3 regions of the Mesorhizobium sp. CCNWLY176 genome follow, and region 3 is predicted to be linked to each of the others. Evidence: predicted binding sites of a transcription regulator. Region 3 holds the regulator's gene; each other region holds the start of a gene.
The links. Region 3 encodes LexA, which represses DNA repair genes until DNA is damaged. Its sites were predicted from a motif close to TGTTCNNNNTGTGTTCNG; they were not measured.
Positions count from the first base shown of each region.

Region 1: a site for LexA is predicted at 1,355-1,372, ahead of recA (recombinase RecA). Genes of this name have one in related genera too.
Region 2: a site for LexA is predicted at 2,095-2,112, ahead of WBQ96_RS12455 (YifB family Mg chelatase-like AAA ATPase). Genes of this name have one in related genera too.

Region 1 is NZ_JBBBDZ010000007.1:95,401-103,449, reverse strand. It holds gene WBQ96_RS13695 (TfoX/Sxy family protein) at 44-367, shown strand; gene WBQ96_RS13690 (PfkB family carbohydrate kinase) at 337-1,203, opposite strand; gene recA (recombinase RecA) at 1,497-2,591, shown strand; gene alaS (alanine--tRNA ligase) at 2,783-5,449, shown strand; gene WBQ96_RS13675 (NADP-dependent isocitrate dehydrogenase) at 5,558-6,772, opposite strand; gene WBQ96_RS13670 (RNA methyltransferase) at 7,027-7,884, shown strand; gene murI (glutamate racemase) at 7,877-8,049, shown strand, end outside.
Region 2 is NZ_JBBBDZ010000006.1:145,570-153,618, reverse strand. It holds gene WBQ96_RS12460 (transglutaminase-like cysteine peptidase) at 1-363, shown strand, start outside; gene WBQ96_RS12455 (YifB family Mg chelatase-like AAA ATPase) at 474-2,009, opposite strand; gene gshB (glutathione synthase) at 2,193-3,131, opposite strand; gene WBQ96_RS12445 (glycosyltransferase family 2 protein) at 3,342-4,586, shown strand; gene WBQ96_RS12440 (GtrA family protein) at 4,595-4,996, shown strand; gene WBQ96_RS12435 (GtrA family protein) at 5,060-6,883, shown strand; gene WBQ96_RS12430 (putative bifunctional diguanylate cyclase/phosphodiesterase) at 7,030-8,049, shown strand, end outside.
Region 3 is NZ_JBBBDZ010000016.1:129,719-137,767, forward strand. It holds gene gltA (citrate synthase) at 1-1,083, opposite strand, end outside; gene gltX (glutamate--tRNA ligase) at 1,265-2,686, opposite strand; gene WBQ96_RS23105 (ComEC/Rec2 family competence protein) at 2,857-5,445, shown strand; gene lexA (transcriptional repressor LexA) at 5,466-6,182, opposite strand; gene WBQ96_RS23115 (molybdopterin molybdotransferase MoeA) at 6,365-7,570, opposite strand; gene moaC (cyclic pyranopterin monophosphate synthase MoaC) at 7,573-8,049, opposite strand, start outside.

The DNA.
Region 1 (8,049 bases), on a different contig from region 3:
TTGCCAGCATGACAAGTTCAGGGCCGCGTGACATCATCACGCCATGGACGACGAACGCATCCGCGAAATTTTCGACGGGCTTGGGCCGGTTTCAATCCGTCGCCTGTTTGGCGGCAAGGGCGTCTATTTCGATGGCGTCATCATCGCGGTCGAGATCCGTGGCGAATTCCGGCTGAAGGCAGATGCACAAAGCGCGCCCGATTTCGAAGCTGCCGGCTGCACCCAATGGACCTACACCGGGTCGAGGCATGGCAAGACAGTCGCCATGCCTTACTGGAGCATCCCTGAAGACGCGCTCGATGATCCCGAAGAGATGACGGTCTGGGCGCGCAGGGCCTATGAGGCGGGCTTGCGCGCCGGCAAGTGAGTGCCCGGTTCTTGAGCCGGGCTTGTTGCCGAGAGCGCCTCGCGCATCGGCAATCCGCGCATCAGAGCGACTATTGTGGCGCCTGCCAATGCCGCGAGTGAATATGCGGGATCGAGCGCTCGAATCGAAAAGAGGGATTTCCGGTCGAAACCGACGGTTGTTCCGTCGTCTTCCATGATGATGCCGCATGCGAGGCCGCGCTCGCGCAGCTCCTCTGCAATCGATGCAATCTCGCTCTTTCCTCTATCGCCCGAAAGCACAATGGCGCCTTCGCGTTTCATGAAAAGGCATGCGAGTTCAGGCAGAAGATTCGCGAAACGCAGGATCCTGGTCGAAGACTCTGCAATCGCAAACAACGGCTTGCCGGCGGCGAGCGTTGCGAGCTTTTCGAGGGCAGCGGCGGGCATGGCGGCATCGCAAAGAATTGCGTCGGATTGCGCCACCGCCTCGCGCATCTTCGAACGCCGCATCTGCTTCGGAAAGACAAGGTCGTAGAGCGCCGTGTCGTCGAGCCCGGCAATGAGGCGGTGGTCGCTGTCCAGCAAGACCGTCCGGCTCGGCGTCTTGCGATCCAGGAAAATCACGGAAAGGTCCGAAATACCTTCTGCGGCAATGGCGCAGGATACGGTTTCGCCCGCGACGTCTCCGCCTCTCACCGAGATCAGCGAAGCGGAGTCGCCGTGTCGTATGACTATCCGCGCGGCATTGAACGCATCGCCGCCGACATCCTCGCGCATCACGCCCGGATTGAATTCGCCGGGCGTGAATGAGCCTGTGATCTGGCCGTGCCGGACTATATGCGCGCCGCCTATGGCCAGAATTCTGGAAGACTTCATCGCGCATCCTGTTAAAATGAAAACCCGGTGGCGGATCTTGCGGATCTTATCGCGCGGGCATGGGTGTTGGACAATCCGAAGCAGCGATTCGCGGAGGCTGCGCCTCCGGCAGCCAAATGCCTGCGCAATCGCAGCTATCAGTGTGTGTCTATGGTACAAAAATAGAACATGTGTGGAAATCGATTATTTATCAACCACTTGAGACCTCTTGCCAAATTAGAACAAAAGAGGTACATGTTGATGACAAAACCGGGTTGCCCGGCCTTTCATTGACGTCCAAGGGGTAATGTATCATGGCTCAGAATTCGTTGCGGCTTGTAGAGGACAAAACGGTGGACAAATCAAAGGCTCTGGATGCCGCGCTGTCGCAGATCGAGCGCGCTTTCGGAAAAGGTTCGATCATGCGCCTCGGCGCAAATGAGAAGATTGTCGAGATAGAGACGGTTTCGACCGGCTCTCTCGGCCTGGATATCGCGCTCGGTGTCGGCGGCCTGCCGCGCGGCCGCATCATCGAAATCTACGGTCCGGAAAGCTCGGGCAAGACGACGATGGCGCTGCATACGGTTGCCGAGGCGCAGAAGAAGGGTGGCATTTGCGCATTCGTCGATGCCGAGCATGCCCTTGATCCGGTTTATGCCCGCAAGCTTGGGGTCGATCTCGAGAACCTCCTGATCTCGCAGCCGGATACCGGTGAGCAGGCTCTGGAGATTTGCGATACGCTGGTGCGCTCAGGCGCTGTTGATGTTCTGGTCGTCGACTCTGTTGCGGCACTCACGCCGCGGGCCGAAATCGAAGGCGAGATGGGTGATTCCCTGCCGGGTCTGCAGGCGCGCCTGATGAGCCAGGCGCTACGCAAGCTGACAGCTTCCATCTCCCGTTCGAACACGATGGTCATCTTCATCAACCAGATCCGCATGAAGATCGGCGTGATGTTCGGTTCGCCCGAGACGACGACCGGCGGTAACGCGCTAAAATTCTATGCTTCGGTTCGCCTCGACATCCGTCGCATTGGTGCGGTCAAGGATCGCGATGAGGTCGTTGGCAACCAGACCCGCGTCAAGGTGGTGAAGAACAAGCTGGCGCCGCCCTTCAAGGTGGTCGAATTCGACATCATGTATGGCGAAGGTGTTTCTAAGACCGGCGAACTTGTCGATCTCGGCGTGAAGGCCGGCGTGGTCGAGAAGTCGGGCGCATGGTTCTCCTATAATTCACAGCGTCTCGGCCAGGGCCGTGAAAACGCAAAGCTGTTCCTGCGCGATAATCCTGACACGGCTCGCGAGATCGAACTGCTCTTGCGGCAGAACGCAGGATTGATCGCCGAGAAATTCCTTGAAGGTGGACCGGAAGCCGATTTCGAGGATGATGCTGGCGAAGCCAACGAAGCATAGGCTGGTCGCGCTTCAGCTGTTTTGACAAACCGCCGACCTTTGTGCCGGCGGTTTTGTTTTGAACCGGCGCGGCCTTTCGCGGATATGGATTTGCGGTACTTTGGCGTTCTGGACAGGTGTGGGTGCGAAGGCTAAAAGGCCATGTCCATTTTCCGCCTTCAGCACGGCGGAGCTCTCACAAAGGCAAAGACATGAGTGGCGTAAACGAAATCCGGTCGACTTTTCTCGACTATTTCCGGAAGAACGAGCACGAGGTCGTTCCGTCGAGCCCGCTCGTGCCGCGCAACGACCCGACGCTCATGTTCGTCAATGCCGGCATGGTCCAGTTCAAGAATGTGTTCACCGGTCTGGAGACGCGTTCCTATTCGCGTGCCACGACCGCCCAGAAGAGCGTGCGCGCCGGCGGCAAGCATAACGACCTCGACAATGTCGGCTATACCGCGCGCCATCTCACCTTCTTCGAGATGCTCGGCAATTTTTCCTTCGGTGATTATTTCAAGGAGCGCGCGATCGAGCTCGCCTGGAACCTGATCACGAAGGAGTTCGGACTTTCCAAGGACAAGCTGCTCGTCACTGTCTACCACACCGACGATGAGGCGGTGGGCTATTGGAAGAAGATCGCCGGCTTTTCCGACGATCGCATCATCCGCATCGCGACCTCGGACAATTTCTGGGCGATGGGCGATACCGGGCCGTGCGGGCCATGCTCGGAGATATTCATCGACCGCGGCGAGCATATCTGGGGTGGCCCTCCCGGCAGCCCGGAAGAAGATGGCGACCGCTTCCTGGAGTTCTGGAACCTCGTCTTCATGCAGTATGAGCAGGTGACGAAGGAGGAGCGCGTTGCGCTGCCGCGTCCCTCAATCGACACTGGCATGGGGCTGGAGCGCATGGCTTCGATCCTGCAGGGCGTGGAAAGCGTCTTCGAGACGGACCTGTTCCGCCATCTGATCGACGTCACGGCTTCCGCCCTCGGCCGCGCTCCCGATGCCGACACCGTTGCGTCGTTCCGTGTGATCGCCGACCATCTGCGCTCGTCTTCCTTCCTTGTCGCTGACGGCGTGCTGCCCTCGAACGAGGGACGCGGCTATGTGCTGCGGCGCATCATGCGCCGGGCCATGCGCCACGCACAATTGCTCGGCGCGAACGAGCCGCTGATGTGGAAGCTGGTGCCGGCGCTGGTGCGCGAAATGGGCCAGGCCTATCCCGAACTCGGACGCGGCGAGGCGCTTATCACGGAGACGCTGAAGCTCGAGGAGACGCGCTTCGGCAAGACGCTCGCACGCGGCCTCGGACTGCTCGCCGACGCGACCGAAACGCTTGGCGACGGTGACATGCTGGACGGCGAGACGGCGTTCAAGCTCTATGACACCTACGGTTTCCCGCTCGATCTTACGCAGGATGCGCTGCGTCAGCGCAACATCTCGGTGAATCTGGCCGGCTTTACCGAGGCGATGGAGCGGCAGAAGGCCGAGGCGCGCGCCAACTGGGCCGGCTCCGGCGAGGCGGCGACCGAAACCGTCTGGTTCTCCGTCCGCGAAAAGGCGGGTGCGACGGAATTCCTCGGCTACGAGACCGAGCAGGCGGAAGGCATCGTTCTGTCGCTGGTGAAGGACGGCGCGGTCGTGGATGCGGCCAAGGAGGGCGAGCAGGTCGCTGTCATTGTCAACCAGACGCCGTTTTACGGCGAGTCCGGTGGCCAGATGGGCGACACCGGGATTATCTCCGGCGAAGGCTTTTCGATCGAGGTTTCGGATACGCAGAGGAAGGCAGACGGCCTGTTCGTCCACAACGGCAACGTGACGAAGGGCGCGGTGAAGACAGGCGCTGCCGTCGAACTGAAGGTCGACCATGCGCGTCGCACGAGGTTGCGGGCCAACCATTCGGCGACGCATCTCATCCACGAGGCGCTGCGCGAGGTGCTGGGCACCCATGTTGCGCAGAAGGGCTCGCTGGTCGCGCCCGAGCGGCTTCGCTTCGACATTTCGCATAACAAGCCGATTGCTTCGGAGGAGCTCGAGGAGGTCGAGCGCATGGCGAACGAGATCGTCGTGCAGAACAGCCCGGTCACCACGCGGCTGATGTCCGTGGACGATGCGATCGCGGAAGGCGCGATGGCGCTGTTCGGCGAAAAATACGGCGATGAGGTCAGGGTCGTTTCCATGGGCACCGGTGTTTCCGGCGTCAAGGCGAACCGGCCTTATTCGGTCGAACTCTGCGGTGGCACGCATGTCAGGTCGACCGGTGACATCGGCCTGGTGCGCATCGTGGCGGACAGTGCGGTGGCGGCAGGCGTCCGGCGCATCGAGGCGCTGACAGGCGAGGCGGCGCGCCGCCATCTCGACGAACAGGACCGGCGGTTGAAGGCTGCTGCTGCAACCCTCAAAGTCGCGCCGGGCGACGTGCCTGCGCGCGTGGAGGCGCTGCTCGATGAGCGCAAGAAGCTGGAGCGTGAACTGACCGAAGCGCGCAAGAAGCTCGCCCTTGGTGGTTCTTCAGCCAATGGCGCTGCCGAAGAACGCGAAACCGTGGCCGGCGTCGGCTTCCTCGGCAAGTCCGTTTCAGGCGTGACGCCGAAGGATCTCAAGCCGCTGGCCGATGCCGGAAAGAGCTCACTCGGTTCGGGCGTTGTCGTGTTCGTCGGCTCCGGTGATGACGGCAAGGCGAGCGTTGTCGTCGGCGTGACGGATGATCTGACGGCGCGCTTCAGCGCGGTCGATCTGGTGCGCGTTGCATCTGCCGCACTCGGCGGGCAGGGTGGCGGTGGCCGCGCCGACATGGCCCAGGCCGGTGGTCCAGATGGCAGCAAGGCGTCCGAGGCCATCGCGGCGGTCAGGGCGGCGCTGGCGGGCGCCTGACGCAACTTTCATTCGGAATCGAAAAGGCCCGCAGCAGATGCCGCGGGCCTTTTCGTTTGTTGGGTTATGGTCTTACCGGGCGTTCTTCACGCCCGGTAGATCTGAAGATCAGGCGGCCATTGCTTTCTTGAGGTTCTCGTCGATCTTGTCGAGGAAGCCGGTGGTCGAAAGCCACGGCTGGTCCGGGCCGATCAGCAGCGAAAGATCCTTGGTCATGTAGCCGGCTTCGACGGTCTGGATGCAGACGCGCTCGAGCGTATCGGCGAACTTCTTCAGTTCAAGGTTGTCGTCGAGCTTGGCGCGATGGGCGAGGCCGCGTGTCCAGGCGAAGATCGAGGCGATCGAATTGGTCGAGGTTTCTTCGCCCTTCTGGTGCTGGCGATAATGGCGTGTGACCGTGCCGTGCGCGGCTTCGGCCTCGACAGTCTTGCCATCCGGCGTCATCAGCACCGAGGTCATCAGGCCGAGCGAGCCGAAGCCTTGTGCGACCGTGTCGGACTGGACGTCGCCGTCATAGTTCTTGCAGGCCCAGACATAGCCGCCCGACCACTTCAGGCTGGAGGCAACCATGTCGTCGATCAGGCGGTGTTCGTACCAGATCTTCTTTTCCTTGAACTGCGCCTCGAACTCCTGCTCGTAGACTTCCTGGAAGATGTCCTTGAAGCGGCCGTCATAGGCCTTGAGGATCGTGTTCTTGGTGGAGAGATAGACCGGATAGCCGCGCAGCAGGCCGTAGTTCAGCGAGGCGCGCGCGAATTCGCGGATCGACTCATCGAGATTGTACATGGCCATGGCAACGCCGGAGCCGGGCGCGTCGAACACCTCATGCTCGATCGTCTGGCCGTCTTCGCCAACGAACTTGATCGTCAGCTTGCCCTTGCCCGGGAACCTGAAATCGGTGGCGCGGTACTGGTCGCCGAAGGCATGACGGCCGACGATGATCGGCTTCGTCCAGCCCGGAACCAGCCGCGGAACGTTCTTCATGATGATCGGTTCGCGGAAGATGGTGCCGCCCAGAATGTTGCGGATGGTGCCATTGGGCGACTTCCACATCTTCTTCAGCTTGAATTCCTCGACGCGCTGCTCGTCCGGCGTGATCGTGGCGCATTTGACGCCGACGCCGTACTTCTTGATCGCGTTGGCGGCGTCGATCGTCACCTGGTCGTCGGTCGCGTCGCGATGCTCCACGCCGAGATCGAAATATTTCAGATCGATGTCGAGATAGGGGTGGATCAGCTTGTCCTTGATGAACTGCCAGATGATGCGGGTCATCTCGTCGCCATCGAGTTCGACGACCGGATTATCCACCTTGATTTTCGTCATTGAGAAATGCCTCTTTCTGGGAGAGGAACAGAGTTGTTCCAAGGGCTTCGCGAAGGGTTGCGGCCCGTATAGCAAAGCACCGTTGGCTGCGCAAACGCTACATCGGGAAACGTTCGCTCGTTTGCCAATGATGTCAAAAGCCACCATCATTGGGTCAAGATGTTGGGCTGAAAACGGTTGGCGCGCCGTCCCTTGCAAGGTTTCGTTTCACTGAAAACTGTGCGAGAGAGGCCGCGAACAAAACGGTTTCAGATATGGCAGGCACTGATCGCGAAAAACCCCTGATTGCCGAAGGCCCGGCGATCATTCTTGTCGAGCCTCAGCTCGGCGAGAATATCGGCATGGTCGCGCGCGCCATGGCGAATTTCGGCCTGTCCGAACTGCGGTTGGTCAAGCCGCGCGATGGCTGGCCAAGCGAAAAGGCCCGGGCTGCAGCCAGCAAGGCCGATCATGTGATCGACGGCGTCGTCGTCTTCGACGATCTGCAATCTGCGGTCGCCGACCTCAATTTCCTTTTTGCCACCACTGCGCGGGAGCGCGACGGCTTCAAGCATGTGCGCGGACCAGTGGAGGCGGGCAGGATGCTGCGTAGCCGCTTTGTTGCGGGCGAGCGCACCGGCATACTCTTCGGACGCGAACGCTTTGGCCTGTCCAACGAGGAAGTGGCGATGGCCGATGAGATCGTTACCTTTCCGGTCAATCCGGCCTTTGCTTCGCTGAATATCGCGCAAGCGGTGCTGCTGATGTCCTATGAATGGATGAAGTCGGGCCTTGAGGATGTCGATGTGACGCCGTTCACCAGCCCGGCACAGACGCCGGCCAGCAAGACCCATCTGAACGGCATGCTCAGCCATCTGGAAGCAGCGCTGGATGCGCGTGGTTACTTCCGGCCGCTGGCCAAGAAGCCGAAGATGCTGGACAATATGCGCGCCGTGTTCACGCGCGCCGCCTTCACGCTGGAGGAGATCAAGCTGTTGCGCGGGGTCATTTCCTCGCTGGACTATTTCTCACCAAAAGTGCCGCGCGGCGCCGGCTACCCAGAGCGCAAGGCCGAGGCCGATCGCGCCACGCATCCCGCAACGCAGAAAGCGGAAAAAGCGCACGATGACTGATCGCCCGGTGCTGATGTTCGATTCGGGTATCGGCGGGCTGACGGTGCTGCGCGAGGCGCGGGTGCTGATGCCGGATCGGCGTTTCGTCTATGTCGCCGACGATGCCGGTTTTCCCTACGGCGAATGGGAGGAGGAGGCGCTCAAGCGCCGCATAGTCGATCTTTT
Region 2 (8,049 bases), on a different contig from region 3:
CGGGCCGTTACGCCGATGAACGATTTTGACATCTACGGCAAGGACGAGGTCTGGGCCTATCCCGACAACGGCGTCGGCGATTGCGAGGACTACGTGCTCGAAAAGCGCCGGCAGCTAATCCACAAGGGTCTGTCGGTATCCAATCTGCTGATAACCGTCGTGCGCAAGCCGGACGGTGAAGGCCATGCGGTTCTGACCGTGCGAACCGACAAGGGTGACTTCGTCCTCGACAATCTGACGGATACCGTGCGCCAGTGGGACGAGACAGGCTATCGCTTCCTCAAGCGTCAGGCCAGCGATCATACCGGCCATTGGGTCACGATCCGTGAAGGCCAGGCACCGCTCGTCGGCGCGGTGCAATAACGACCGTCGCTCAAAACTGTGCACCGGTTTTGGGACAACGACATGTGTAAAAAATAAAAACTAAGGCGCGTCACGTTCTGTCAGGCCTTCACGGCAGGCACTTCTCCCTTCTACGCAGCCGCCTGTGCCAACCGGTCACCGGTCATCCGGTATGAAATAGCCTCCGCGAGATGAATACGGCCGACGGTTTCGCTGCCGTCGAGGTCGGCCAAAGTGCGCGCTACTTTCAACACGCGATGATAGGCGCGCGCCGAAAAGCCGAGCTTTTCACTTGCAACGTGCAACAGCGACAGGCCGGCTGCATCAGGTTTGGCTATCTCTTCGATGAGCGCGGTTGCGCAATGCGCATTGGTGAGCGACGCCGAAACCCCGGCACGCTCGAACCGGTCTCGCTGAATGGTGCGGGCGGTCGCCACGCGTGCCGCCACCGCGGCACTCTTTTCCGCCGCACCGGGCCGGATCAGGTCGCTCGCCGAAACCGCCGGCACTTCGATGCGCAGGTCGATCCGGTCGAGAAGCGGACCTGAAATCCGCGCCTGATAATCCGATTGGCAGCGCGGGCCGCGCGCGCAACGATAACCGGGCTCGCCGGCCATGCCGCAGCGGCACGGGTTCATCGCCGCGATCAGCTGGATGCGCGCCGGATAGGTGACACGATGATTGGCGCGCGCGATCATGCACTCGCCGGTCTCCAGCGGCTGGCGCAGCGCGTCGAGCGTCTGAGGCGAGAACTCCGGGAATTCGTCGAGGAACAGGACGCCGTTATGAGCGAGCGAAACCTCTCCGGGCCGCACCCGCAACCCGCCGCCGACCATCGCCGCCATCGATGCGGAATGGTGCGGCGCGCGAAAGGGCCGCCGGTCGGTCAGCCTGCCGCCCGCGAGCTCGCCGGCAACCGAGGCGATCATCGAGACTTCGAGCAGTTCCTTCGGCGCCAGCGGCGGCAGGATTGATGGCAGGCGCTGCGCGAGCATGGATTTTCCCGATCCGGGCGGCCCGACCATCATCAGATTGTGACCGCCTGCTGCTGCGACTTCCAGCGCACGTTTGGCGCTTTCCTGGCCCTTGATATCGGCAAGGTCCGGCAGGTCCGAAGCCGGCGCGTGGATACTCGCCTCCGGCCGCGACAGAACCTGCGTGCCACGGAAATGGTTGGCAATGGCGATCAGGCTTCGCGGTGCCAAGATGTCGATCTCCGAGCCTGCCCATGCCGCCTCCGGCCCTGAGGCGGCCGGACAGATCAGGCCCTTGCCTTCGGCATTGGCGGCCATCGCTGCCGGCAGCGCGCCGGACACCGCGGCGATCGTGCCGTCGAGCGACAATTCGCCAAGCACGACATAGCCGGAGAGCGCGTCGCCCGGGACGGCGCCAAGTGCCGCCATCAGGCCGAGCGCGATCGGCAGGTCGTAGTGGCTGCCTTCCTTCGGCAAATCTGCCGGTGCGAGATTGACGGTGACCTTCTTCGACGGCATCGACAGGCCGGATGCATGAAGGGCCGCCTGCACCCGCTCACGGCTTTCGGCCACCGCCTTGTCGCCCAGGCCGACGATATGCATGCCGACCTTCCCCGGTGCGACCATCACCTGCACGTCGACGGGAACCGCCTCGATGCCCTGGAATGCAACCGTGCGTATACGCGATACCATGCCGTCCCCCGACGCATGCGCGGGCATCGAATGCCCAGCCCAGTGATAACCCTGCGTCAGACAAGCATAGATTGTAGAGCAAATCAAGAACAAGACGGGAACAAAATTGCCGCGCAGATTGCAACCGGGTTGAGGCCGGTTGCAGCGCTGGAACATTCCGTGGCGTTTGCTGGGCGCGCAGCCTCAGCGCTTGGCTTCGACTGCGTCCCAGAAGAGTGCTGCGATATCCGCGCCGCCGAATTTCTTGACCTCGCGCACGCCGGTCGGTGAGGTGACGTTGATCTCGGTCATGTAGTCGCCGATCACGTCGATGCCGACGAGGATAAAGCCGCGTTCCTTGAGCGAAGGCCCGATGCGCGCGCAGATTTCACGCTCGCGTTCCGTCAGCTCGGTCTTTTCGGCGCGGCCGCCGACATGCATGTTCGAGCGGGAATCGTGCTCGGCCGGCACGCGGTTGATGGCGCCGACGGGCTCGCCGTCGATCAGGATGATGCGCTTGTCGCCCTTGCGCACATCCTTGAGATAGCGCTGGACGATGAAGGGTTCGCGGAACATCTGGCCAAACATTTCCAGCAGCGAGGCGAGGTTGCGGTCTGCCTCGAGCAGATGGAAGATGCCGGCGCCGCCATTGCCGTAAAGCGGCTTGACGATGATGTCGCCGAATTCCTTGCGGAAGGCCGCGACCTCAAGGGGGTCCTTGGTGATCAGCGTTTCCGGCATCAGGTCGGGAAACTCGGTGACGAAGATCTTTTCCGGGCTGTTGCGCACCCAGGCCGGATCGTTGACCACCAGCGTCTTGGGGTGAATGCGCTCCAGAATGTGCGTGGTGGTGATGTAGTTCATGTCGAAGGGCGGATCCTGCCGCAGCAGCACCACGTCCATTTCCGAGAGGTCGGTGCGCACGGGCTCGCCAAGCGTGAAGTGGTTGCCCTTCTCGTCGCGCACCTCCAGCGTTTCCAGCCGCGCGAACACCGTGCCGCCGATCATGGACAGCCGGTCAGGCGTATAATGGAACAGCTTGTGCCCGCGTCGCTGCGCCTCGAGCGAGAGCGCGAAACTGGTGTCGCCGGCAATGTTGACGGTGGAGATATGGTCCATCTGGACGGCGATGTTGAGCGGCATGAAGGCTTCTCCGGCGCTGCGGGCTTTTATCGTCGAGAGGATGTATAGCTTTGCCCGGCGTCTGCCAATGGCGACTTCGCTTCCTCCGACTGCCGGGACCTCACCTCACGCGAATGTCTCGGAATGTCATGACCGCGTTAACAGGACGCCAATCATTCTCGGCTAAGAAGCTGTGAGACGTGCCGAAGAGCACGCTTATCGAGGGTGGTCATGAACGCAGTCACGCCAATCCGTGCAGTTTCTGAAGATCAGATCGAGCTGACCATTCTCATGCCTTGTCTCAACGAGGCCGAAACGCTTGCGACCTGCATCGGCAAGGCGCAGCACTTTTTGCAGCAAGCCGGCGTCTCGGGCGAAGTTCTCATAGCCGACAATGGCAGCACCGACGGTTCGCAGCTCATCGCCACCAGTCTTGGCGCCCGGGTCGTGCCCGTTCAGGCGCGGGGCTACGGCGCAGCGATCCAGGGCGGCATAGCTGCTGCGCGCGGACGCTTCATCATCATGGGCGATGCCGACGATTCCTACGATTTCTGCGCGCTCGACGCTTTCGTGTCGCGTCTGCGTGACGATGCCGACCTGGTCATGGGAAACCGTTTTCAGGGCGGCATCGAAGCCGGCGCCATGCCGGTCCTGCACCGCTATCTCGGCAATCCCGTGCTGAGCTTCCTTGGCCGGCTGTTTTTCCGCATCAAGGCGGGAGATTTTCACTGCGGCCTGCGCGGCTTCAATGCGGAACGCATCCGGGAACTGGACCTCAAGACGGCGGGCATGGAATTCGCCAGCGAAATGGTGGTGCGCAGCGCGCTCGCCGGTTTGCGCATCGAGGAAGTGCCGACCACGCTGAAGCCGGACGGCCGCAGCCGCTCGCCACATCTCAAGACGTGGCGCGACGGCTGGCGTCATCTCAAATTCCTGCTGATGTACAATCCGCGCTGGCTGTTCTTCATTCCGGGCATGAGCCTCTGCGCACTTGGCCTGCTGCTTTCGACGCTGCTCTTCCTCGGCCCGTTGCAGGTCATTGACAATCTTTCGCTTGACCTCAACACCTTCGTCGCGGCGTGCTTCATGATCGTCGCCGGCGTCCAGCTCACCACCTTCGGCGTCCTGTCGCGATACTATGCCGACATCACCGGTATCCTGCCGGGGAATGCCCGCTCGGACTGGCTCACGCGCCATATCAGCACTGACCGGCTGGCACTCGGCGCGGGCGTCTGCCTGCTGGCTGGCCTGTCGTTCTTCGGCTATGCGACTTTGTCCTGGGCCAGCCTGAGTTTCGGGCCGCTCAACGACCCGGAAATCCCGCGCGTCGTGGTGTTCGGACTGACGCTGATCGTGATCGCGATGCAGGTGTTTTTCTCGGCCTTCCTGCTCGGCGTCCTGGAAATCCCGGTCATGCGCCGCAAATCCGGCGAAACCCTCGTCGCCGAGGCAGCAGCGCGCGCCCAAGCCTCCTGATGGTGGCGATGCTTCAAACGGCCTTTCGCCTGAGGTTCGTTCGTTTCGTCACGGTCGGCGTCGGCGCGGCCGCCCTGCTGCTCGTTCTATCCTATGTGCTGGCTTCCATCGGCCTGCCGCCTTTCGCGGCGGGTCTCATTGCCTATGCGGTGGCCTTCGTGGTCGCCTATTCTGCGCAGCGCGGCTGGACGTTTAGGGCCGCACACGGTCATGGCCACGCTTTGCCGCGCTATTTCGTCCTACAGGCCGGTTGCGCGCTGCTGTCGGGCGTGATCGCTCATATCGCGGTGGATCGCTTCCAGATGTCGCCACTGGCGATGTCGGTGCTCATCACGGTGGTCGCAAGCACGGTCAGCTATGTCGTCTCCTCGCTCTGGGTTTTCCCGGACAAGCCGGGCGGCAAACACTAGCTTTACCGTTTGTTGAACTGCGCGGATTAGGGTCACGTCGGGTTATGGGCGGGCTGTGAGCGAATGAGCGGATTGCATTCAACGATCGCGAAACGGGCGGCGCGTCTCTCGCCGGCGAGCAAGGATATCGCGCTGGCGCTGGGCGCGACACTGGTCGTCCTCGCCGTCAATGCCGCAACCGGTTTCAGGACATTGTCCAACCTCGGCGGTGACAATGACAGCCTGCTGCGGCTGGTTGAAGTTCGCGACATGCTCGGCGGTCAGGGCTGGTTCGATCTGCATCAGTATCGCATGGGGCCGGAAGGCGGTTTCGTCATGCACTGGTCTCGGCTGGTCGACGCGCCGATCGCCGCGATCATCCTCGCCGTTTCTGCCGTGACCGGCAGCGTGGCAATTGGCGAGACGGTCGCTCGCGTCCTTTGGCCGGCATTGCTCTATTGCGGCACGCTGTTCTTCATCCTGCGCGCCGCCCGTATTTTCGGTGGCGAAAGTGCCGTCCTGCCCTCGGTCATCATCGGTGCCGCGGCCCTTCATTTTCTCGGCATCTATCAGCCTGCCGCGCTCGATCATCACAACATCCAGCTCATGCTTGCCGCCGGCAGCCTTTGCCTGCTTCTCGAGGCGCCGGACAATCGGCCAGCCGCGGCAATGTCGGGTGTGTGCGCAGCACTGATGCTGGCGGTCGGCATGGAGACCGCACCCTATGTGGCGGTGATCGGCCTCTGCGTTGCAGGCCTGTTTCTTTTCGACGGCAACGACGAAAGGCATATCGCCCGTGATTTCGGGCTCGGCTTTGCCGTGGTGTCAGCTGCCGTATTCTTCGCCACGGTTCCGGCCTCTGGCTGGGGAGAAGCCCAATGCGACGCCTTTTCGGTCGTTCAATTCGCGCTGGCCGCCGTCGCCGGCCTGGGCCTTGCAGCCGTCGCTTCCCCTGATGTTTTCACGCGCACTCGCAGCCGTCGCCTCCTTGGCCTCTCATTGCTGGGTATTGGCGTCGGCGCGCTCTTGGTTCTGGCCTTTCCGCAATGCCTTTCCGCACCCTATTCCGGTCTTGATGCGCGACTTAAGGCAGACTGGCTCGACCATGTCTCCGAGGCGAAATCTCTGCTGGAACTTGTCGTCGAGGATCCCGCCTCCGTATTCGCCCGTTACGTCACGCCGTTGCTGGCAATCGGCTGGATGCTGCTGCGTCTTCGCCGTCAAGGTTGGCAGCGGCGGGATATCCTTGTCGGCGCGGTGCTGATCGCGGCCTTCATCGTCAGCGTGTGGCAGGTGCGCGGGTCGACATTCTCGATCGCCTTCGCTGTCATCCCGCTTTCCGCCTGGGTCGGAAATTGGCGTGAGCGGGCGGAAAGGAGCTCGTCCACCGCTGCGTCTCTCAGGATGGCCGCAGTATGGCTGGTCTCGCTCAATGCGAGCTGGACGACCGCCGCCGCCGCTGCCTCCGCCGTTCTCGAAGGCCAGTCGTCCAGGCCCGAGGCGCAGGTCGCCTCCGTTGCCGCCTGCCAGCGTGAAACGGATTTTGCCGTGCTTGCCGGCTTGCCGGCGACGACCGTGCTGGCGATCTCCAATCTGGGCTCGCCCATTCTGGCCTATAGCGGGCACCGTGTTTTCTCCGGCCCCTATCATCGCAACATCGAGGGAAACCTTCTTGCGCTGGATGCCCTGATGGGTTCACCCGATCAGGCTCGGACTATCGTCGAAGCGCACCATGTTGGCCTCGTCGCACTTTGCCGTGGCAACGACGAGAACAGGATTCTGACGGACCGTGCCCCCGACGGCCTGCTTGCCGGCATGATGAAGGGGGCAGTGCCGGACTGGCTTGAACCTGTTTCCGAAAGCACGGGCAAGCCGCTGGAACTCTACCGGGTGGTTCTGGATCGGTAGTTGTACTGCGCGATGGCTCTCGGCGTCGTCGTCCTCTCGATTCTCATGCGTCTTTTGCCGGCGAAATGCGGCTGCCCGCGATACGTTTCCTAAACGGTTTGCTGGCATTGTTGCGCGCAAATCACGAAAAGACTGCGGGGACCATGATGCAGCCGTCGTTCGGCTTTGACGAGACCAGGGAGAACACCGATCTTGCCTTTACCGACCCTTTGACCGGGCTCGGCAATCACCGGCGTTTTTTCGACAAGGTCGACAGGCTCATCAGCGACCGCGCTGACGACCCTGCGCCTTTTACGGTAGGCATCATCGATCTGGACGGGTTCAAGCCGATCAACGATCTTTTCGGCCACAAGGCCGGCGACGATATCCTCATCCAGGTCGGCATGCGCCTGCGTGCCGCCATGGACGGGCATTCGGCGGTCACGCGCATCGGCGCTGACGAGTTCGCGTTCCTCTATCCCATGGTGTTTTCGGAGGACGCCGCCGCCGAAAGGGCGAGGATGCTGATCGAGGTTCTTTCGGCGCCCTACGATGTCGGCGAGCGGACCGCCAGGCTGTCGGCCTCGGTCGGCTGCTCGCTTTTCTATTCGGGCGACGAGACGACCGAGATACTGGTCAACAAGGCCGAGACCGCGCTCTATCACGCCAAGCGCTCTGGCCGGGGCCGCGTCGTCGTCTATACGCGTGAAATGGAAGAGGCGGCCAAACGCGTCACCCGCATCGAGCAGGCACTGCGCCGCGCCGTTTCCGCTGGCGAAGTTGAGCCGCATTTCCAGCCGATCGTCGACCTGAAGACGCGGCGCGTCGTCGGTTTCGAAACGCTCGCCCGCTGGACCGACCGTGATCTCGGTTTCGTCTCGCCGGTCGTCTTCATTCCGATCGCCGAAGAGCGCGGCATCATCGGCCCGCTGTCGCAGCTGGTCCTGCGCAAGGCCACCGAAGCCGCCCGCAACTGGCCCGAAGAGCTGTTCCTGTCATTCAACCTGTCGCCGTCGCAGCTTGTCGACCAGAACACCGGCCTGCACATACTGGCCATTCTGGAACGAACCGGCTTCGATCCGCGCCGCCTCGAGATCGAGATCACCGAGACCGGCCTGATGACGGACCCGGCTTCCGCCGAGAAGATCGTCAACGATCTGCGCCGTTGCGGCATCCGCGTCTCGCTC
Region 3 (8,049 bases):
CGGATAGAGCTTCTTCTCGATGAAATAGCTGTCGGTCAGCGCGATCTTTTCGAGCTCCATGGCGACATCCAGCATCGGATCGTCCTTGATGCCGAGTTCGCCCAGAACCTCATGCGTCGTCTTCTGCATGATCTTGGCGCGCGGGTCGTAGTTCTTGTAGACGCGGTGACCAAAACCCATGAGGCGGAACGGATCGTTCTTGTCCTTGGCGCGGGCGATGAATTCCGGGATACGGTCGACATGGCCAATCTCGCTGAGCATGTTGAGCGCTGCTTCATTGGCGCCGCCATGCGCCGGACCCCACAGGCAGGCAATGCCCGCCGCGATGCAGGCGAAGGGATTGGCGCCCGACGAGCCGGCGAGACGAACGGTCGAGGTCGAGGCATTCTGCTCGTGGTCGGCATGCAGGATGAAGATGCGTTCCATGGCGCGGGCCAACACCGGATTGACCTTGTATTCCTCACAAGGCACCGCAAAGCACATATGCAGGAAGTTGGCGGCGAAATTCAGCTCGTTCTTCGGATAAACGAAGGGCTGGCCGATGTGGTATTTGTAGGCCATGGCCGCGATCGTCGGCATCTTGGCGATCAGGCGGATGGAGGCGACCATGCGCTGGTGCGGGTCCGAAATGTCGGTCGAGTCGTGGTAGAAGGCCGACAGCGCGCCGACCACGCCGCACATCACGGCCATCGGATGCGCGTCACGGCGGAAGCCGGTGAAGAAGCGCGACATCTGCTCATGCACCATGGTGTGGCGCGTGACGCGGTAGTCGAAGTCGTCCTTCTGCGCCTTGGTCGGCAATTCGCCGTAAAGCAAGAGATAGCAGGCTTCGAGGAAGTCGCCGTGCTCGGCCAGCTGGTCGATCGGATAGCCGCGATGCAGCAGGATGCCTTCATCGCCATCGATGAAGGTGATTTCCGACTCGCAGCTCGCCGTCGAGGTGAAGCCGGGGTCGTAGGTAAAGGCGCCGGTATCCTTGTAGAGCGCGCCGATGTCGATCACGTCTGGTCCGACGGAGCCACTTCGCACCTTGAATTCGTGGGTTTTGCCGCCAAATTCCAGTTTCGCTGTCGATTCGGTCATCGCAAACTCCCTTCAGTTTCTTTCCCGCGTCAAACGCGGTTTCTTGCAACGCAATATGTGAGGCATATCGAAATGCGCGCTTTTGCTATCGCATTTCTCAAGGCGTGCCAAGTTCGGCAGTGATGCTAATGTTGCACCGCAGCAGACGGGTTTCAATGCCCGTCGATGAGGCCAGAACGGCTTAATCGATTTGATCCGAAATGCGTGCCAAGCTTTCTTCGCGACCCAGCACGGCAAGCACGTCAAATACGCCGGGAGAGGTGCTTTTGCCGGTCAAGGCGGCTCGCAGCGGCTGCGCCGCAGCACCAAGCTTCAGCTCGTTGGCGACGGCAAATTCGCGGATAGCAGCCTCGGTCGTGGCCGCGTTCCAGTCATTCACATTTTTGAGAGCATCCAGCGCACCACGCAAGGTGGTGCGCGGTTTTTCGCCGAGCAGAACAGCAGCTTTCTCGTCCATCGCAAGCGGGCGCGCGGCAAACAGGAACGCAGCGCCATCAGCGAGTTCGACCAATGTCTTTGCACGCTCCTTCAGGCCGGGCAGGGCGGCCAGGAGCTGCTTCTTGCGGTCTTCGTTCAGCCCTTCGGAAATCGTTGCGCCGTTCTCGAGATAAGGCAGCGTCGCAATGAAGATGTCGAGCAGTTCTGCGTCATCCATCTTGCGCATATGAAGGCCGTTCAGCGCCTCCAGCTTCTGGAAATCGAAGCGCGCCGCACCCTTGTTGACGTCGTCGATGTCGAACCAGCGGATCATATCGTCGAGCGACATCACCTCGTCGTCGCCATGGCTCCAGCCAAGACGGACGAGATAGTTGCGCAGCGCCGCAGGCAGGTAGCCCATGGCGCGGTAAGCCTCGACGCCGAGCGCGCCATGGCGCTTCGACAGCTTGGCGCCATCCGCGCCATGGATCAGCGGGATATGCGCCATGATAGGCACGTCCCAGCCCATGGCGTCATAGATGACCGTCTGGCGCGCGGCGTTGGTCAGGTGGTCGTCGCCGCGGATGATATGGGTGACGCCCATGTCGTGATCGTCGACCACGACGGCGTGCATGTAGGTCGGGTTGCCATCCGAACGCAGGATGATGAAATCGTCGAGATCCTTGTTGGGAAAGCGAACATCGCCCTGCACGCGGTCGCGCACGATCGTCTCGCCCTCAGTTGGCGCCTTGATGCGGATCGCGCCCTTCACCCCGGCAGGTGCCTCGGAAGGATCGCGGTCGCGCCAGCGGCCGTCGTAACGCGGCGGACGGCCCTCGGCACGGGCCTTTTCGCGCATTTCCGTGAGCTCTTCGGGGGAGGCGTAGCAGTAATAGGCCTTGCCAGCGCGAACCAGTTCCTCCGCTACCTCGCGGTGGCGCAGTGCGCGCTCGAACTGCGATACCGGCTCGCCTTCCCAGTGCAGGCCGAGCCAGGAAAGGCCATCCAGGATGGCGGCGGTCGCCGCATCGGTGGAGCGCTCGCGATCGGTATCCTCGATGCGCAGCAGCATCGTGCCGCCGGTGTGGCGCGCATAGAGCCAGTTGAACAGGGCCGTGCGGGCGCCGCCGATATGCAGATAGCCGGTGGGCGAGGGGGCGAAACGGGTAATGACTGTGTCGGACATTGGACTTCCAGAAGGCAGGGACGAGCCGGCGAGAGCCGAAGATGGCACGCATGGCAATTCGGTAGCGTTCATGTAGCATGGATGGTCAGGGGTGCAAGGGGCAGGGGCAAGTCGGGATAGGCGCGAGATGCGCGCGTGCCGGCCAGGGCCCCGAATTGGGGAAACTCTGGATGGCGCGCGAGACATCCACAGGCGAGGTGAGCGAGCGGGCGCAATTTGCCTATCCGCTTGACGCGCCGCTTGTCTCGCCTCCCTCGCGATCGCCGCCAGCCGAGCCGGCTCCGACACCGCTGGCACCTTGGAAATCTCGACCGCTGCTGTTTCCGGCAGCTTGGCGCAAGACGCTTCATTCCATTCCTTCACGTGCTCGAGCTACGCGATCCTTCGCGACGGCAATCGTCCTGGAACTCGAGCGTGGCACGCCCTTTCTTTTCATTCCGGTATTTCTAGCGCTCGGCGCCATCATCTATTACGGGCTCGAAGCCGAGCCGGATTTCCTGCCGATGTTTGGCGGCAGCGCCGTCCTGTCGGCTTTGCTCCTGCTTTTGCCTTCGCATCACCAACTGCTCCGTTTTGCGACCATGGGCGCATTGATCTGCGTCGTCGGCATGGGGTTTGCCAAGATCGAGACTTGGCGCGCGGGCACCAAGATCCTTGGCTCGGAAATTTCGACTCAACTGACCGGGCGTGTCGCAGGCATCGACCATATGGCCAATGGCCGTGTGCGATTGACCATTGATGTACTGGCAACGGCAAGGCCGACGCTGCGCTACGCGCCGGACCGCGTTCGCGTCTCGGCCCGGAAAATCCCGCCGGGGCTGATGGTCGGATCGGAAATCAGGGGCTCGGTCAAGCTGATGTCGCCTTCCGGCCCCGTGCGGCCCGACAGCTATGATTTTTCCTTCAAGAGCTATTTTGACAGAATTGGTGCAAGCGGCTTTTTTCTGCGTGGGCCTGAACTCGTAGAACCGACTGCTCAGTCTTCCGCCCGCGTTCGCTTCTCCATCTGGGTTGAAAATGCCCGCAATATCATTGCGGATCGCATCCGAAGCCAGATCGGCGGCCCGGAAGGTGAGATCGCGGCCGCTCTTGTGGTCGGCATTCGCGCCGGCATTCCCGAGGACATCAATGAATCGATGCGCCGCACGGGCATCTATCACATCATCTCGATCTCCGGCCTGCATATGGCGCTTGTAGCGGGAACGGTCATGGGGACGCTGCGCGCAGCATTTGCCTTGTTTCCGGGACTTTCTTCGCGCCGGCCGGTCAAGAAATATGCCGCCGCCGCAGCTCTTGTCGCGATCGCGTCTTATCTTTTCATCTCCGGCGGCGAGGTAGCGGCTCAACGCAGCTTCATCATGCTGGCGATCATGCTTGCGGCACTGCTGTTCGATCGCGGCGCGCTCACCATGCGCAATCTGGCGATCTCGGCCATAGTAGTCATTGCGATCTCGCCGCATGAGGTGATCGGCCCGAGCTTCCAGATGTCCTTTGCTGCGACCGCAGCGCTCGTCGGCGCTTATGCCCTGTGGGCGGAAAGGCGCTCGCAAAGGTCAAAACCTTTTGTTCCACCGGGCAATGTGTCGCTGATTGCCGGTTTGACCAGGCGCACGATCGGCTCCGTCGGCGCACTCGCCATGACCTCGATCATTGCCGGGCTCGCGACGACCGCATTTGGCGCCTATCACTTTCAAAGGGTCTCGCCGCTTAGCCTTCTCGCCAATCTCGGCGTCATGCCCGCCGTATCGATCCTTGTCATGCCTTTCGCCGTCGCCGGCTCATTGGCGATGCCGCTCGGCCTGGATGGTCCGTTCTTCTACGTCATGGGCAAAGGGCTGACGGCGATGATCGTCATTTCGCAATGGATATCGGATCGCTCGCCCGTCGATGCGGTCGGGCTGGTTTCGGGGCAATCCCTGGTATTGCTCACCGTCGCGCTGGTGATTGCGACCATGGCATCCACATGGCTGCGACTGCTGGCGGTGCCTTTCACGCTCGCTGGAATGCTGCTTCTGGCAGACGTTCGGGCGCCCGACATTCTCGTCTCGGAAGATGCGAGACTGGTGGCTGTACCGGTCGATGATGAAAATCTCGCAGTCAACCGCGCGCGGCCGAACGAATTCACGATCGAAAACTGGAAGCGCGCGCTGTTATCGGAAAATCTGATCAAGCCGGTCGATACGATTAACGATGCCGGCAAGAAAAAGCCAAGCCGGGAAGGGCGTCGTAATTCGTCGAACGGCACGTCCTTCGATGATTCCGCGGAAAATGAAGCAGCCGGTCTTGCATCAAGCGATACGACTATTTCGTCCGAACAATCTCCCGGAAAGCTGGCGAACTTGCTCCCCGCTGGTTTCGACTGCCACGATGGTCTTTGTCTGGCGACGCACCGATCCGGCGCGATTATCGCACACGCCGCCGATTGGCGTTCCGCGCGGCGCGCCTGCGATTATACGAGCCTTATCGTGGTCGACGACGCGACAGCCGAGGATGTCTGCGAGGAACCGGTGCCACTTGTCGTCACCAAACGCGAACTGGCCAAATTCGGCAGTGCCGCCATCTATCTGAATGGAGACATTTCAGAGCGACGCGCCGAAATCCGCTTTGCGCTGACACAACCGTATCGCCCCTGGCATACGCAGCGAGCCTTTTCTCGAGAGGCGCGCGGGTTGTCGCCATATCAACTAAGAGAAAGTAAGCCGGCGAACAATCAGTTCAAAAAGTCCAGATACTCAAATTCGCGAAGCGCCAAACCGTAACCTGGCGGCGCCGCGCATCATCAGTAGCGCCGGATCAATCCCACCAGCTTGCCCTGGACCTTCACGCGGTCAGGTCCGAAAATCCGCGTTTCATAGGCCGGGTTTGCTGCCTCCAGCGCAATCGATGCGCCCTTGCGGCGGAAGCGCTTGAGCGTGGCCTCCTCTTCATCCACCAGCGCAACGACGATTTCGCCGGGATTTGCCGTGTTGGCATTTCGGATGATGACCGTGTCGCCGTCAAAAATGCCGGCCTCGATCATCGAATCGCCTTTGACTTCAAGGGCGTAGTGCTCGCCGCCCATGATCATCTCCGGCGGCACGGAGATGGAATGCGTCTTGTGCTGGATGGCCTCGATCGGCACACCGGCGGCAATCCGGCCCATTACCGGGATTGATACAGCGGACCCGACATCGTCATTGCCGGCCACAGGGCTACGCGCAGGTTCCGGCCGACGGCCGAGGCTTCCTTCGATGACGCTCGGCGAGAATTTCGCGCGCTGCGGCGCCAGCCCGGGAGCCATGGAATCGGGCAAACGCAGAACTTCGAGCGCTCGAGCACGATTCGGTAGTCGGCGAATGAACCCGCGCTCTTCAAGAGCCGTGATCAACCTGTGGATGCCGGATTTCGACGCAAGGTCCAACGCTTCCTTCATTTCATCGAAGGAGGGGGGGATTCCGGCTTCTTTCATCCTCTCGTGGATGAACATTAGAAGCTCGTGTTGCTTGCGCGTCAGCATGGCCACCCCCGAAGAATCAAATCAAAAACAAAACCAGAACAAACACTATCTGTTCCATTTGTGTTCTGCAACCGTTTAAATTTTAATGAATATATTAACGTGGTGGAAACAATACGCGAACACTCCGACTTTGGAGACTCTCGACCGAACAGGAGCGGAACGAAAGTCTCTGAAGCTTCAGGTCAGCGAATTTTCAGGACGGTGCACGGCGCGCCGGCCTCAGCCGCCGGCGCAAAAGGCTCGCGGATAATCAATGCATTGGCCTCGGTGAAGGTCCTCAGCATCGAGGAGTCCTGGATCTCGAATGGCGTCGCAACGAGCCCGGTGTCGTCGTCTCGAAGAACGGCGCGCACATAGTCCTGACGCAGATCGTTGGCCTGCATCGCCGTGCCGAGGAACGCCTCATGAATGTCCGGCACATGGTGTCGCCCGCCAAGCCGCGCCAGCAGCGGCTTCAGGAACAGATGCGAGCAGACGAGGCTCGCCACCGGATTTCCGGGCAGGCCGATGCAGCGGGTGTGTCCAAGCCTGCCGAACATCAGCGGCTTGCCGGGCCGCATTGCAATCTTCCAGAAATCGAGGGTTACGCCTTCCTCGGTCAGCACGTCGTGGATGAAATCGTGGTCGCCAACCGATGCGCCGCCCAGCGTCACGATCACGTCAGCGCCGGCCTCCACGGCGCGCTTGATCAGCGCCGAGATGGCCTCCTTGCGATCGGGCGCGATGCCGAGGTCGAGCACCCGTGCGCCAACCGATTCGGCGATCGCTGCCACGCCATAGCTGTTGGAGGCGATGATCTGGTCGGGGCCTGGTTCGCTGCCCGGCGGCAAAAGCTCGTCGCCGGTGGCGATGATCGCCAGCAGCGGTTTCTTCACGACCGGCAGGCGAGGGTGATTGGCCGCTGCCGCCAGGGACAATGCGCCGGCATCCAGAACCCTGCCTTTTTCAAGCAGCAGGTCGCCTGTGGAAAAATCGAGACCCTTGCGCCTAATGTGCCGCCCGGCATCAACCGTTTCGGTGACCTCAACGGTCTTGCTATCGAGTTTGCGGGTATTCTCCTGGATGACGATGGTGTCGGCACCGTCCGGCATCGGCGCGCCGGTAAAGATGCGCACGGCCTGATGCGGCTCTACTTTGCCGGCAAAGCGCCGCCCGGCCGGAGCTTCGCCGATGACATTCAGCGTTGCCGGGACATTGGCGACGTCAGCACTGTGCACCGCATATCCGTCCATGGCGGATGCGTCGAACGGCGGCTGCGTGCGCAGCGCTCGGACAGGTTCGGCCAGCACACGGCCTGCAGCCTCGGCCAAGGGCACAGACTCTGCATTGCCGGGACCGGCGCCATCGAGCAGGCGTTGCAGGGCGTCGGTGACCGGCAGAAGCGCCATCTCTATGCACCAGCCCGGTAATCGCCGGATTTGCCGCCGGTCTTCTGAACCAGTCTTATGCCGGAAATGACCATGCCGCGATCGACGGCCTTGGCCATGTCGTAGATGGTCAGGCAGGCGACGGAAGCCGCAGTCAACGCTTCCATTTCGACGCCGGTTTTGCCGGTCACGCGGGCAAGTGCGGTCACGCGCAGGCCGGGCAAGGAATCGTCCGGCTCGATATCGACCGAAACCTTGGTCAACAGCAGCGGATGGCAGAGCGGGATGAGCTCATGCGCCCGCTTGGCCGCCATGATGCCAGCGATACGCGCCGTGCCGAGCACGTCGCCCTTCTTGGCATTGCCCTCGCGGATCAATTTCAGCGTCTCGGGCAGCATGGTGACAAAGCCCTCGGCGATCGCCGTGCGCTCGGTTTCAGCCTTTTCGCCGACATCGACCATATGCGCCTGGCCTTCGACGCCGAGATGGGTGAGGGCGGG